Chitinimonas arctica: one gene and its partner. The protein of the gene in region 2 binds, or shares a complex with, the protein of the main gene of each other region. Links are inferred from orthologs where the notes say so. Each region holds a gene or a part of one and is shown on either strand. Other genes may lie near its edges. The genes, in order: FNU76_RS03930 and hfq.

Region 1 (7,644 bases), 3.2 Mb from region 2 along the record:
TCTGGATATCTTCCTGTCCGCGCGGTGCATTGACGGCAAGACTCAATTCGCCAGCCTGCGCAACCACCACGCACAAGGACAGCAAGCTGGTAATCAGGACTGCGAATCGCATGATGTACTCCTTTCACGTCGGATACCCGGGGCTTTCCCATGCGATTCATCGTAGTCCGCCACCGTCATCCGGACAGTTCTTCTTGCGTATATTAGATTATTAGCATATTGTCTAATCAACGACACGCTTCAGCGCCGACGTGGCAGCCAGGAGCGGCCGGATAGTCCCAGGAGGAATACCAGAATGCCGCTCTCCCCCGCCGCTTTCGATTTCATGCGCGTGCAGTTCGCCGTGACGGCCAGCTACCACTATCTGTTCGTACCGATCACGCTTGGCTTGATCCTGTTGATCGCCCTGATGGAAGGGGCCTATCTGTACAGCCGCGATACCGGCTGGCGGACGGGCGCCCGCTTCTGGAGCCGCTTCTTTTTCTTCGCCTGGTGCGTGGGCCTGGCCACCGGCCTGCCGCTGCGCTGGCAGCTCACCCACAACTGGGCTGGCTATAGCGACTATGTCCGCGAGGTCCTGAGCCGCGTGCTATCCATCGAGGGCATCGTCGCGCCTATCATGCTGGTGTTGACCTGCATGATGGTGTTCGGCTGGGACCGTCTCAACAAATATGTCCACTTTGCCGCCACCTGCCTGCTGGGCCTTGTACTGTGCATCCAGGCATCCACCATCCTGACCATGAATGCCTGGATGCAGCATCCGGTCGGCGTGACCGTGGCCGAGGGACGAGCCGTGGTGATCTCGCTGGAGGAAATCTTTCGCAGCCCGGTGGCTTTCGACAAGATCTCCCATGCGCTGCCAGCAGCCGTCGTGATCGGTTGCCTGTTTGTGCTGGCCATCTGCGCCTGGTACTGCCTGCAAGGCAAGCATCTGCCGATCGCACATCGCTCTTTCAAGCTGGCCGCCGTGGTGGGCCTGGTCGCAACCCTGGCCACGGTGGTTTCCGGCCATCATAGTGCGCGCAGCGTAGCCCGACACCAGCCGCTTAAATTCGCCGCCATCGAAGCGCTATGGCGAACCGAAGCGGCTCCCGCGCCCTTGACCTTATTGGCCGTGCCGGACCGTGCCAGCCGGAGCAATCGCTACGAAATCCAGCTACCCTACCTGCTCAGCCTGCTGGGAAACCACCGCCTGGACCAAGCCCCCAAGGGCATGGACGAGCTGGTGGACGAGGCCGCCTCGCGTATACGCCATGCTCGCCACGACGGCGTGGAGGATGGCTATGACCTACTATCCCGCGATCTGGAACAACGTACCGGCCATCGCGTCCAGGAAGCCGATATCGCTGCAGCGGCCAATCGCCTGGTGCCGAATGTACCGGTCCTGTTCTACTCGTTCCGGCTGATGGTGGGGTGTGGACTGGTTCTGTCGCTACTGTTCGGCCTGGCCGTCTGGCGGCGCAAGCAGCTGGCCGCGGGCGGACAGCGCTGGTTGCTGCGCCTTATCCTGGTCTGCCTGCCTCTCCCCTGGCTGGCCACGCTGGCGGGCTGGATGGTGGCGGAGGTCGGACGGCAGCCTTGGGTGGTATATGGCATGCTGCCCACCGCCAAGGCCGTCACGGTGGGCGGCAGCCTGCTCAGCCCACAGATGGGCATGCTGGCCGCCGCCGGCTATCTCCTGTTGGCGCTGTTTTTTTGCCGTGCCACGCTACTCACCATTGCCCTGGGACCGCAACAGAGCCCCTTCAGCTGGGACAATTTCCTGCGTCTGTTGGGCTGGCGCGCCATTCGGCCACGCGCCGGCACGCTGACCCTCCATGCCACCCCGCTCACGCTCGCTACCCGCGGGCTGAGGTAAGACCGTCCAAGCGCTGCATACCGGAAGTTGGATTCCAGTCTTGTGCGGGTCCCAAACATGCGAAAAGCGCCATTCCTGGCGCTTTTCCTGGTCCCAGGCCGCTGGCCCGGCCGTCCCGCTTAATTGGAACGGGCTATCGTGATGTTGTTACGTACATCCTTCACGTCCGGCACATTGCGGGCGATCTGGGCGGCATGGGTTTTTTCCGTATCGGAGGTGGCGAATCCCGATAGTTGCACCACGCCCTTCAAGGTTTCCACATTGATGCGCATGGCGCTGACGGTCTTGTCCTCGGCGAAGCGCGCCTTCACCCGGGTGGTGATGGTGGTGTCGTCGACAAATTCACCGACGGAACTCTGGCCGCTGGTGACGGCACAGCCGGTGGTGCCGAAGGCGGTCATGATGGCCAGCGAGAGGGCGATTAGCAGCTTGTACATGGCAGGTCTCCTTGTTGTTGAGCAGGTACGGCGCCATTGGGAGGGCCGTTGTTGAAGCAAGTGCAAACGTTGTGCCTGCTTGCCGGCCGGGCAGGTCTTTCTGCCTGGATATTCACGCCGGCACGGCGTCCTGGCTGCACCTTTGCCAATGGCGGTGCGCGCCGATCGCGTCGATAAACTGCGCCGCGACGTCGGCCAGCAGGGTCTCGCCGGTTTGGTAGACCACCCCAGCCGGACAGGTCTCCGGTGGAATACCGGCCTCATCCAGTAGTTCCAGGCCGTCGCCACTGGCGGCAATGGCCTTGCCGTGCTTGTAGGCCTCCAGCACGAAACGCAGCGCGTCGCCGCAGGCACGCAATCCATGGCTACCGCCAGGCACGAAAACCGCATCGAAGACCACCGAAGGCGTGGTGAGCAAGGTGTGATCGACCGACAGTGCGTCACCGCTTGCGCTGGTCACCGTACCAAGCGTCAATGCGACCAACTTGCAAACCGCACCGGCTGCTTCCAAGGCCTTGCGTACTCTCTCGACCGCCTCGCCATCGACGCCATCGGCCACCAGGATGGCGATCTTGCGGGTGCGGATGGAATGGTCGCCGCTGCCCAGCATGCTCAGCTGCGGAGACGGTTCCGGCTCCGGTAAGGGGGTAGACCGCACCGTGGCTTGGTGATCCTTGAGACCCAGGCCGCGCGCAACGCGGCCGGCCAATACCGGATCGACGTTTTCCAGTGTGCGCACCATGCGCTCGCGAATGGCCGGCACCCCGACCTTGCTCAACTCGAAGGTAAAGGCCAGCACGATATGGTCCTGCTCGACCAGGCTCTGGCTTACCCAAAAAAGGCGCGCCTGGCTGAAATGGTCGGCAAAGCTGGGGCTGCGGGCCCGGATCTTGGGTGATTCCATTCTTTCCGCCACGCTGGCGAAACCGCCCAGGGCCGGCTCGATTTCGTGCGGTTTGCCGTCCGCCAGGGAATTGGGTTCGTAGGCTACCCGGCCGATGGCGATGGACTGTCTATGCATACCGTCGCGCTGGTTGTTGTGGAAGGGGCAGCGCGGCCGGTTGATGGGGATTTCGTGGAAATTCGGACCACCGAGACGTGACAGCTGGGTGTCGGTATAGGAAAACAGCCGTCCCTGCAGCAGGGGATCGTTGCTGAACTCGATGCCGGGCACGAGATGACCGGGATGGAAGGCCACCTGCTCGGTCTCGGCAAAGAAATTGTCGGTATTTTGGGTCAGCGTCAGCTTGCCGATCTTCTGCACCGGCACCAGGTTTTCCGGGATCAGCTTGGTGGCATCGAGCAGATCGAAGCCCAATTTTTCGGCATCGGCTTCCTCCACCACCTGCAGGCCCAGCTCCCATTCAGGATAGGCACCGCGGTCGATCGCCTCCCATAGGTCGCGGCGATGGAAATCCGGGTCCCGCCCGGCGAGCTGCTGCGCCTCGTCCCAGGCCAGCGCATGGATGCCCAAAACCGGCTTCCAGTGGAACTTGACGAAACGCGACACCCCTTCGGCATTGACCAGGCGGAAGGTGTGCACGCCAAAACCTTCCATCATGCGATGGCTGCGAGGAATGGCACGGTCCGACATCACCCACATGATCATATGGGTGCTTTCCGGCATCAGCGAGATAAAGTCCCAGAAGGTGTCGTGGGCGCTGGATGCCTGCGGCATCTCGCTATCGGGTTCGGGTTTGAGGGCATGCACGAGGTCGGGAAATTTGATGGCGTCCTGGATGAAGAACACCGGAATATTGTTGCCGACCAAGTCGAAATTACCTTCACTGGTGTAGAACTTGACGGCAAAGCCACGGGCATCGCGGGCGGTGTCGGCCGAGCCGCGCGAGCCGGCCACCGTGGAGAACCGGACAAACACCGGCGTTTTGGCGGCCGGGTCCTGTAGAAAGGCCGCGCGGGTCAGCTTGCTCATCGGCTCGTACACTTCGAAATAACCATGCGCGCCTTCACCACGGGCATGGACAACCCGCTCGGGAATACGCTCGTGATCGAAGTGGGTAATCTTTTCCCGGAGTATGAAATCCTCCAGCAAGGTGGGGCCACGCGCGCCGGCCCTTAGCGAATTCTGGTTGTCGCTGATGGCCAGGCCCTGATTGGTGGTCAGCACCTCACCCGCCTCGCGGCGGTCGGCCTCCAGGTCCTGCGACTTCATGTCAGAGGGCACACCGGTGCTTACCGGGTGGGATGGATGCTGGGTGGATGACATGGGAAGCTCCTGAACATGGCCGCGCAAAGCGGAATATCCTTGTTCAGGCAAGCCTCATACCCATTCGCCCGCTGCGGTTTGACGCGCGTGCCGGACGCCGGCGCCGCAATGTTTTCCGCACCCTGGTAAATCCTGCGGCAATCCTCGATACGACCACCCATAGCGAAACAGCCACCCAGGCCGGCGTGGCTGTCAATCGGCAAGGGCGTGCCCGGATAGGATGGAAAGCGGGCTACGGGGAGGGGATCGCAACCGGAATCGCCTTCCCTCCTATCTGGCCCGGGTACGCGGTCTACTTGCCCTTCGGCATTTTGTCAGGGGTATTGGCACTGACACCGCTATTGCCCAGCGTATTGTTGTTGCCTAAGGAGTTGCTGGTGCCGGTGCGGCCGGCTGCGTCGCGGTCGCTGCCGCCGCCGCCGCCGCCGACGCTACCGCTGGACTCGCGGCTCCTGCGCCATTCGCTGAACTCGTCGGCGAATTTGCCGTAACGTTCCTGGCGCCAATTGTCGTAATCCTGGTCGAGCTTGCTCACCTGCTCACTACGCCATTGGTGGTAGTCGGGATCATAGTGGCGGGTCCCGGGCTGCGGGCCGAACTGCTGTTCGCCGCCTTGATAACCGCGATCGAAGCCGCCTTGGTACGGGTCATGGTGAGCGCTGCGATATCCACCCTGGTCATGACCATAGGGACCTTGCTGGCCTGAGCGGAAGCCGCCAGGGTGGCTGGACTGGAATTCACCGCGCTGTCCGAATTGGCCTTGGTCGGCATTGCCGTAGCCGCCCCGCTCCATCCCACGGTGTCCGGATTGGCCCTGTCCATATTGGCTATACTGGCCCGGGCCGTCGTAGCCCTCGATACCGCCGCCGCGTTGATAGCGCTCATCGCCTTGGTAGCCGTACTGGCCCTGCTGGCGCTGTCTGTCTTGGCCATGAACGCTATTGGGACGATTGCCCTGGTAGCGATTGCCACCATAGTACTCATCCTGATAGGCGCCCTGGCGGGATTGACCTTGCCGGCCGCCTTGTTCCATTGGCCGATTGCCTGGCGTACCGGATTGCCAGACATCACCACCGACAGGCTCGTTGCCACTGCCTTGCATGTCATTTTCGTAGTCATTGCGCGGATAGGCGCGATTGCTTTGGTTCATCATTATTCCCTTCTAAATTAGTTGAGAGAGAGGGGGAGAACTTCTGCCAACACGCCGGGAAAAGTACTTAATTACCTACATTTGTAAGCTTTTCCAAAGCCATGGTAACTATTTTTGAATAGTGGCTTCTTGCTCGCTGGCGCATAAAAAGGGAGCAATCGTTGTTCCTGGCCTGATCCGTCCTACATGAAGTAGTAAGGGCCGGGACAACTGGCTTGGGCAGCTTGCGCCTGCAGCCACGCGTACTCACGCTCGCAAGTCGGCTCGACGCGATCCCGTTCGTCGTCCCGCACCTTGAGTGGCGGCTGCACTGGCAGCACGGGCGGATCGTCGGAGGGATTCGGCGGTAGCTGCCCGGGGGCTTCCTCAGGGACGGGATCGGCGAGCGGGTCCGGTGCGGGCATGGCCAGCCACAAGGCCCGTTTCCTGGTGGAAATAGGTAAGGCCCGTGGATCGTTCTGTGTGACGGCTTGCATGGCGTGCTCCTGTCCGTGAGGGAAGTGTTGCTGAAGTAATAAGAGCAAATAGCTCGCCCACGGTCCGTGGCATGAAATATGCCCCTCGAAAAGGTGGACCCAGCTACTGGGCATCCCGTTTACCGACCATCGAGGAGAAGCGTCATGAAAACATTGATCACCGCTGTATCCGTATCCCTCTTAGCCGCCGCATCCCTTCCCGGCTGCAGTACCTCGCGCCAGGATCAGGCTCCGTTGCTACTGGCGGAACGACAGGCCGACCACTCCCCCTACGGTGTAGTGCAATCGGTGGAAGAAGTGGTCCAACCAGGCAAGCGCGGCCCGGGTGCCGGCGCCGTGCTGGGCGGCGTGGTGGGTGGCGTGCTGGGCAATCAAGTCGGCAAGGGTGACGGCAATACCGCCGCAACCATCGTAGGCGTGGTAGGTGGCGCCGTCGTCGGCGATAAATTGGACGATAGGCACAAGGAGCGCGTCGCCTACAGGGTATCGGTCCGCATGGACGACGGCAGCTATCAGGCCATCACCCAGGACAGTGCCAATTTTCGGCGTGGCGATGTGGTTGCGGTACGCGATGGCCGCGTGTGGCGGCGTTGAGGCCTTGCCGGAAAAAAACAGCCGCTCTGCAAAGAGCGGCCTGTTTTTTTGGCATCTATTGGAGCGCGGTCAACCTCGGCCTCGCCTAAAGAGGCCCATGACCAGCGTCACCACAAAGATGACCAGGAAGATAAAGAACAGGATCTTGGCGATTTCGGCGGCACCAGCGGCAATACCGCCAAATCCCAGTACCGCGGCAATCAGGGCAATAACAAAGAATACGGCAGCATAGTGCAGCATGATGCTCTCCTTGAGTGGGAGGGACGCGGGTTAAAGCCTGCGCCCCCTGCTTGGTCCGACGGCAAGGCGTTCAAACCATATGCCGACTGGCTTGCTGGATCATCGGCACGGTAGCCGGCTCCAATGGCCGGAATTCGATCCGGCGTGGTCGTCTATCGCGCCTTGGCTGAACCGTCGGCAACTCCAATACGGTTCTAGCCAGCGAGATCTGGAAGGGGCGTTCCGTGCGCGCCGCATACTTGGCCGGAGTTGAAGCGTCCGACCTGACGGCATGGATGGCTATCGTCAAGCTGCATATCACGGCGGTGACGATAAACAAGGCAAGTGCCTGTCTGATCGATTTGCGTTCCGAATCGTTCATTTGCCTTCCCCTTCCTGCCCGGTGACCGGCCGGTGCTTTACCCGACCGGTCGGCAGTCAGCCTAGTGACGGCTTTCCCAGGACTTCAGCTGCTCTTCCGCCTCGTCCTTGGTAATGCCGTAACTTTCCTGGATCTTGCCGGCCAGTTGATCGCGCTTACCGGCAATCCGGTCGAGGTCGTCATCGGTCAACTTACCCCATTGCTCCTTGATCTTGCCGGTAAATTGCTTCCAGTTTCCTTCTGCGATATCCCAGTTCATGGCTTGGCTCCTTGATATGTCTAGTTTGAAATCCGGCGACGA
Region 2 (5,708 bases):
CATGAAATGGCTCGCCAGACCTTGCAGGCCATCGACGAGGCCGATGCCGTCATTTTCCTGGTGGACGCCCGGGTCGGCATGACGCCGCAGGACAAGCTGATCGCCAACCGGCTACGGCAATTGGACCGGCCGGTCCGCCTGGCCGTGAACAAGGCAGAGGGCATGGCGCCCAATGTCGTCACCGCCGAATTCTACGAGTTGGCGCTGGGCGAGCCATGGCCGATCTCTTCCGCCCACGGCGAAGGGGTGCGGGGACTGATCGACAGTATCCTGGCCGGCTTCGACGTCGAAGTGGACGAGGCCGAGGTCAAGCACCCCAAGTTCGCCATCATCGGCCGGCCGAATGTAGGAAAATCCACCCTGGTCAACGCCATCCTGGGCGAGGAGCGGGTGATTGCCTTCGACCAGCCGGGCACCACCCGCGATTCGATCTATATCGATTTCGAACGCGGCGACCAGAAATACACCATTATCGATACCGCCGGCGTGCGTAAGAGCGGCAAGGTCAACGAAGCCATCGAGAAATTCTCGGTGGTGAAAACCATGAAGGCGATCGAAGACGCCAACGTGGTCGTGCTGGTACTCGATGCCCGCCAGGATGTGGCGGAGCAGGATGCCCATATCGCCGGATTCGCATTGGAAGCCGGGCGGGCCATGGTGGTGGCGGTGAACAAGTGGGAAGGCCTGGATCTATATACGCGCGACCAGGTGAAGCGCGATATCGGCCGCAAGCTCAGCTTCCTCGATTTTGCCCGTTTCCACCATATTTCCGCGTTGGAAGGGCAGGGTGTCGGTGATCTGTTCGCCAGCATCAATGCCGCCTACGCCGCCGCCATGGCAAAACTGCCGACGCCGCGCCTGACGCGCGCGCTGCAGCTGGCCACCGAAAAGCAGCAGCCGCCGCGTGTCGGCCTGATGCGGCCAAAGATGAAATATGCCCACCAGGGCGGCATGAATCCGCCGGTGGTGGTGGTGCACGGTACTTCGCTGGACGGCGTGCCGGCCAGTTATTGGCGTTACCTGGAACATTCCTTCCTGAAGATGTTCAAACTGCAGGGAACGCCGCTGCGGGTCCAGTTCAAGAAGGCGGACAACCCATTCGATATGAAGCCGGGCGAATTCAAGCCTGACCGGATTGGCGCCATGCGGGGCGAGAAAAAGCCCGTGAAGGTGGCACGCCATGGTTCCCAAGGGCCCAACCCGCCAAAAGCAGGTAAACCCAAACGACCGACGATCAAGAAGGGCTGAGGGCTACGGCCCGGTCCGTGCCAAGGTTTGTGCTTGTCGGAAAAGCTGCTACAAGTGACTACTGGCACACCAGATCGCAGCTGCAGGATTTAGACGGATTCCGTCACTTTTTCAATTACAGAGTGGAGAACTACAAATGAGCGCAAAAGGGCAAATGCTACAAGACCCGTTTTTGAATATCCTGCGCAAGGAACATGTTCCAGTTTCGATTTATCTGGTCAACGGCATCAAGCTGCAAGGTCAGATCGAATCCTTCGATCAGTACGTCGTGCTGCTGCGTAACACGGTGACGCAAATGGTTTACAAGCATGCCATCTCCACCGTGGTGCCCGCGCGCCCAGTGACGATTCCATACGACAAGGACCAGCCAGCCACACCGGCTGCCGACGCCTGATTTTCCGTAGCGGTATCGAGGGCGGGGCGCTTTGGTGCCCCGTTCGTGTTGGCATACGATTGAAGACTTTCCGGCGCCTGGCGCCAACCTCTCATCTAGAAGAAAGCCTGCGTGTTTGAACGCCACCAAGGCGGCGATAAGGCCGTCCTCGTTTGTCTGGATTTCGGCGGTCCCGATTATCTGGAGAACATAGAAGAATTCAAGCTGTTGGCTGAAAGCAACGGCTATCAGGTCATGGCCATCATCCAGGGCAAGCGCCAGCGGCCCGATCCCAAGCTGTTCGCCGGTTCCGGCAAGGTGGAAGAAGTCGCGGCCAGCGTCGCCGCATTCGAGGCGGACACCGTGTTGTTCAACCATGCCTTGTCCGGCGCGCAGGAGCGCAACCTGGAAAAGGCCTTGGAATGCCGCGTGTCCGACCGGGTCCGGGTGATCCTGGATATTTTCGGGCAGCGCGCCCGTTCCAACGAGGGCAAACTGCAGGTCGAACTGGCTCAGCTGCAATATATGTCCACCCGGCTGGTACGCGGTTGGACCCACCTGGAGCGGCAGCGCGGCGCCACGGGTACGCGCGGCGGTCCCGGCGAAACCCAGCTGGAGATGGACCGGCGCATGCTCAACGAACGGGTGAGCAAGCTCAAGGTCAAGCTGAAAGAGCTACAGCGGCACCGGGATACCCAGCGGCGCGCGCGTGAGCGCAGCAAACAGTTTTCCGTTTCGCTGGTAGGCTATACCAATGCCGGTAAATCGACCTTGTTCAACGCGCTGACGCACGAACGCACCTACGCGGCGGACCAGCTGTTCGCCACGCTGGATACCACCAGTCGCAAGCTATTTCTTGACCCGCAGCACTCTATCGTCTTGTCTGATACGGTCGGTTTTATCCGCGACCTGCCGCATGGCCTGGTCGAGGCGTTTCGCGCCACCCTGGAAGAAACCATCCGCGCCGATCTGCTGCTGCATGTGGTCGATGGCGCCAGCGAGACGCGCGAAGCACAGATCGAAGCAGTCAATATCGTGCTGAAGGAAATCGCCGCCGACGCGATCCCGCAGATCGTGATTTGGAACAAGATCGATCTCAAGGGTGGCGAACCCGCTGTCGAGCGGGACGAGTATGGTAGGATTCGCGCCGTCCGTATTAGCGCGAAAAACGGCCTGGGCCTGGATTTATTACGACAGGTGCTGGTCGAATCAATGCCCGACTATTCAACGACGGAATAAAGCCAATATGTCGCAAGACCCGCAGTGGGGCCGCCGAGGCAAGGACGGTCCGCCCGATCTGGACGAAATCATTCGCCAGTTCACCAATAAGCTCAAACAGTTCTTCGGTGGCAAGCCCGGCCGCCCGGCCGATGCTGGCCCGAACCCCCCGCATGACGGCCGCGCCATGGCTGGCGGCATTGGCGCCGTGCTGGGTGTGGTGGCGGTACTGTGGGCAGCCAGCGGCTTCTATGTTGTCGATGCGCGCGAAGAAGCCGTGGTGCTGCGCTTTGGCCGCTATGTGCAGACGACCGATCCGGGTCTGCATTGGCATATGCCGTGGCCGATCGAGCAGCGCGAGATCGTCAAGATGTCCGAGGTGCGTTCCGTGGAAGTAGGCTTCCAGGGCAGCACCAAGAACCGCCTGCCCGATGAATCGCTGATGCTGACGCAGGACCAGAACATCATCGATATGCAGCTGGAAGTCCAATACGACATCAAGGACGCCAAGGCCTTTGTCTTTAACAATGTTGCCGATGGCGACGCCCGCGACATCGTCAAGCAGGCTGCCGAAACCTCCATCCGCGAAATCGTCGGCCGCAACAAGGTCGATTTTGTGCTGAACGAAGGACGTGGCCAGGTTGCCGCCGATGCGACGCGCTTGATTCAAAACTTGCTCGATAGCTATGGCGCCGGTATTCGCATCAGCCGTATCAATATCAATGACGTACAGCCGCCGGAAGAAGTGCAGGCCGCGTTCGCCGATGCCGTGAAGGCCGGCCAGGACAAGGTCAAGCAGACCAACGACGGTACCGCCTATTCCAACGATGTGGTGCCCAAGGCGCGCGGTAACGCGGCCCGGCTGTTGCAGGAGGCGGAAGGCTACAAGCGTCGGGTGATTGCCGAAGCCGAGGGTAATGCCTCGCGTTTCAGCCAGGTGGTCGCCGAGTACAGCAAGGCGCCGCAAGTGACACGGGATCGCATGTACCTCGACACCATGCAGGAAATCATGAGCAACAGTTCCAAGGTATTGGTCGATCAGAAGGCCGGTAGCGGCAACCTGCTTTACCTGCCCCTGGATAAGCTGATGCAATTGTCCGGCCCTGGCCCCGCCACGGCCGAAATACCCGCCGGCGGCGAAACCCCCGCTGTCCGCCTGAAGTCCGAAGCCGCCAATCGCGGCGATAGGGAGGGGCGTTGATATGAACCGTCTTGTTTCCGCCGTTGTGATCGTCTTGCTGGGCTTGCTGGTGCTCAGCATGAGCGTGTTTACCGTTGACCAGCGTCAATCGGCCATGGTGTTCCAGCTGGGTGAAGTGGTGCGCGTGGTGAAGGAGCCGGGGATCAAGTTCAAGGTGCCTTTGCTGCAATCGGTGCGTTACTTCGATCGCCGCATCCTCACCATGGATGCCGAAAGCCCGGAGCGCTTCAACACCATCGAAAAGAAAAACGTCCTGGTCGATAGCTATGTGAAGTGGCAAGTCATCGACGTCGAGCAGTATTACAAGAGCGTGGGCGGCAACGAACGTACCGCTTCCGCCCGTCTGCGCAAGACCGTCAACGATGTACTGCGGGCCGAATTCGGCAAGCAGACGGTGCAGGATGTGATCTCCGGCAAGCGCGACGAAGTGATGGAGATCGTGGGTCAGGTCGCCGACGCCGATGCGCGCAAGATTGGTGTGCATATTGTCGATGTGCGGCTGAAGCGGGTCGATTTTCCCGACGATATCAGCAACGCCGTGTATGAGCGGATGATCTCGGAACGCAAGACCGTGGCCAGCCAATTGCGCTCGGAAGGTTCGGCCGAAGCGGAAAAGATCCGTGCGGATGCCGATCGCCAGCGTGAAATCATCATCGCCGATGCTTTCAACAAGGCTCAGCAGCTCAAGGGTGAAGGCGACGGTAAAGCGGCCAGTATCTATGGTGCGGCCTATGGCCAGAATCCCGAGTTCTATGCTTTCTATCGCAGCCTGGAAGCTTACAAGAAGACCTTCAAGTCGAAGTCGGACGTGATGGTGCTGGAACCCAGCTCGGCATTTTTCAAGTACATGAAGGACCCACGAGCGAAGTGATCGGCTTGTGAGATAATGCGTTGCCTGCATAGGCCCTCGCGCTCCTTGCCGAGGGCCTCTTGCTGTGACCGACACCTCTTAGTGGCGTAAAGCCTCGCCGAAATCGGCCGACCTGGCATAGCGGATAACCGTTATGCCAGGTCGGCTGCTGAACGGAACATGATTGCTGGCACGCTTCGCGTCCCGGCCTGCACCTATGCGTAACTGGATACTGCCCGAAAATATCGCCGACCTGCTGCCGCCAGAAGCGCGCCGCGTGGAGACCTTGCGTCGTGCGTCGCTCGACCTGATCGCCAGCTTCGGCTACGAACTGGTTCAGCCGCCGTTGATCGAGTATGTCGATTCGCTGCTGACCCGGCAGGATAACGCGCTGGACCTCAAGACCTTCAAGCTGACCGACCAGCTCAGTGGCCGGCAGTTGGGACTGCGCGCCGATATCACGCCGCAAGTAGCGCGCATCGACGCGCACCTGCTCAACCGCCAAGGCGTGGCACGGCTGTGTTACGCCGGCGCGGTGGTACACACCCAGCCCGACGGCGTGATGGCTGCGCGTGAACCCTTGCAGCTGGGCGCGGAAATCTACGGCTATGCCGGCGTGGCCGCCGACGTGGAAATCGTCGAGCTGATGCGCGAATGCCTGAAACTGGCCGATATCGGCCATGTGCACCTGGACATCGGCCATATCGGCTTGTTCCTGGCGCTGGCCGATGCGGCGGGATTGAGCGGCGACACGCGCGAAGCGGTATTCAGCGCTATCCAGCAAAAGGATGTGCCCACGCTCAGCGGCCTGGTTGCCG

What was found.
Region 1: the proteins of hfq (region 2) and FNU76_RS03930 are in contact, whole or in part, in a crystal structure (PDB 3VU3), measured with the Escherichia coli proteins. The link is inferred for Chitinimonas arctica from one-to-one orthologs.

The regions. Positions count from the first base shown.
Region 1 is NZ_CP041730.1:894,120-901,763, forward strand. Bases 1,966-4,955 are described here. They hold FNU76_RS03930 (catalase), read right to left. Parts: upstream 4,523-4,955; coding sequence 2,408-4,522; downstream 1,966-2,407. Other genes in these bases: FNU76_RS03925 (BON domain-containing protein), read right to left, coding at 1,978-2,295; FNU76_RS03935 (hypothetical protein), read right to left, coding at 4,815-4,955. Also shown: FNU76_RS03915 (phosphate/phosphite/phosphonate ABC transporter substrate-binding protein), read right to left, coding at 1-112; FNU76_RS03920 (cytochrome ubiquinol oxidase subunit I), read left to right, coding at 296-1,858; more of FNU76_RS03935, read right to left, coding at 4,956-5,675; FNU76_RS03940 (hypothetical protein), read right to left, coding at 5,855-6,148; FNU76_RS03945 (glycine zipper 2TM domain-containing protein), read left to right, coding at 6,293-6,742; FNU76_RS03950 (DUF1328 domain-containing protein), read right to left, coding at 6,812-6,982; FNU76_RS03955 (hypothetical protein), read right to left, coding at 7,053-7,343; FNU76_RS03960 (CsbD family protein), read right to left, coding at 7,405-7,602.
Region 2 is NZ_CP041730.1:4,090,189-4,095,896, forward strand. What follows is about bases 309-3,013. They hold hfq (RNA chaperone Hfq), read left to right. Parts: upstream 309-1,384; coding sequence 1,385-1,642; downstream 1,643-3,013. Other genes in these bases: der (ribosome biogenesis GTPase Der), read left to right, coding at 309-1,248; hflX (GTPase HflX), read left to right, coding at 1,754-2,860; hflK (FtsH protease activity modulator HflK), read left to right, coding at 2,868-3,013. In the rest of the region: more of der, read left to right, coding at 1-308; more of hflK, read left to right, coding at 3,014-4,040; protease modulator HflC, read left to right, coding at 4,042-4,911; FNU76_RS18655 (ATP phosphoribosyltransferase regulatory subunit), read left to right, coding at 5,108-5,708. UniProt on the Escherichia coli protein: RNA chaperone that binds small regulatory RNA (sRNAs) and mRNAs to facilitate mRNA translational regulation in response to envelope stress, environmental stress and changes in metabolite concentrations.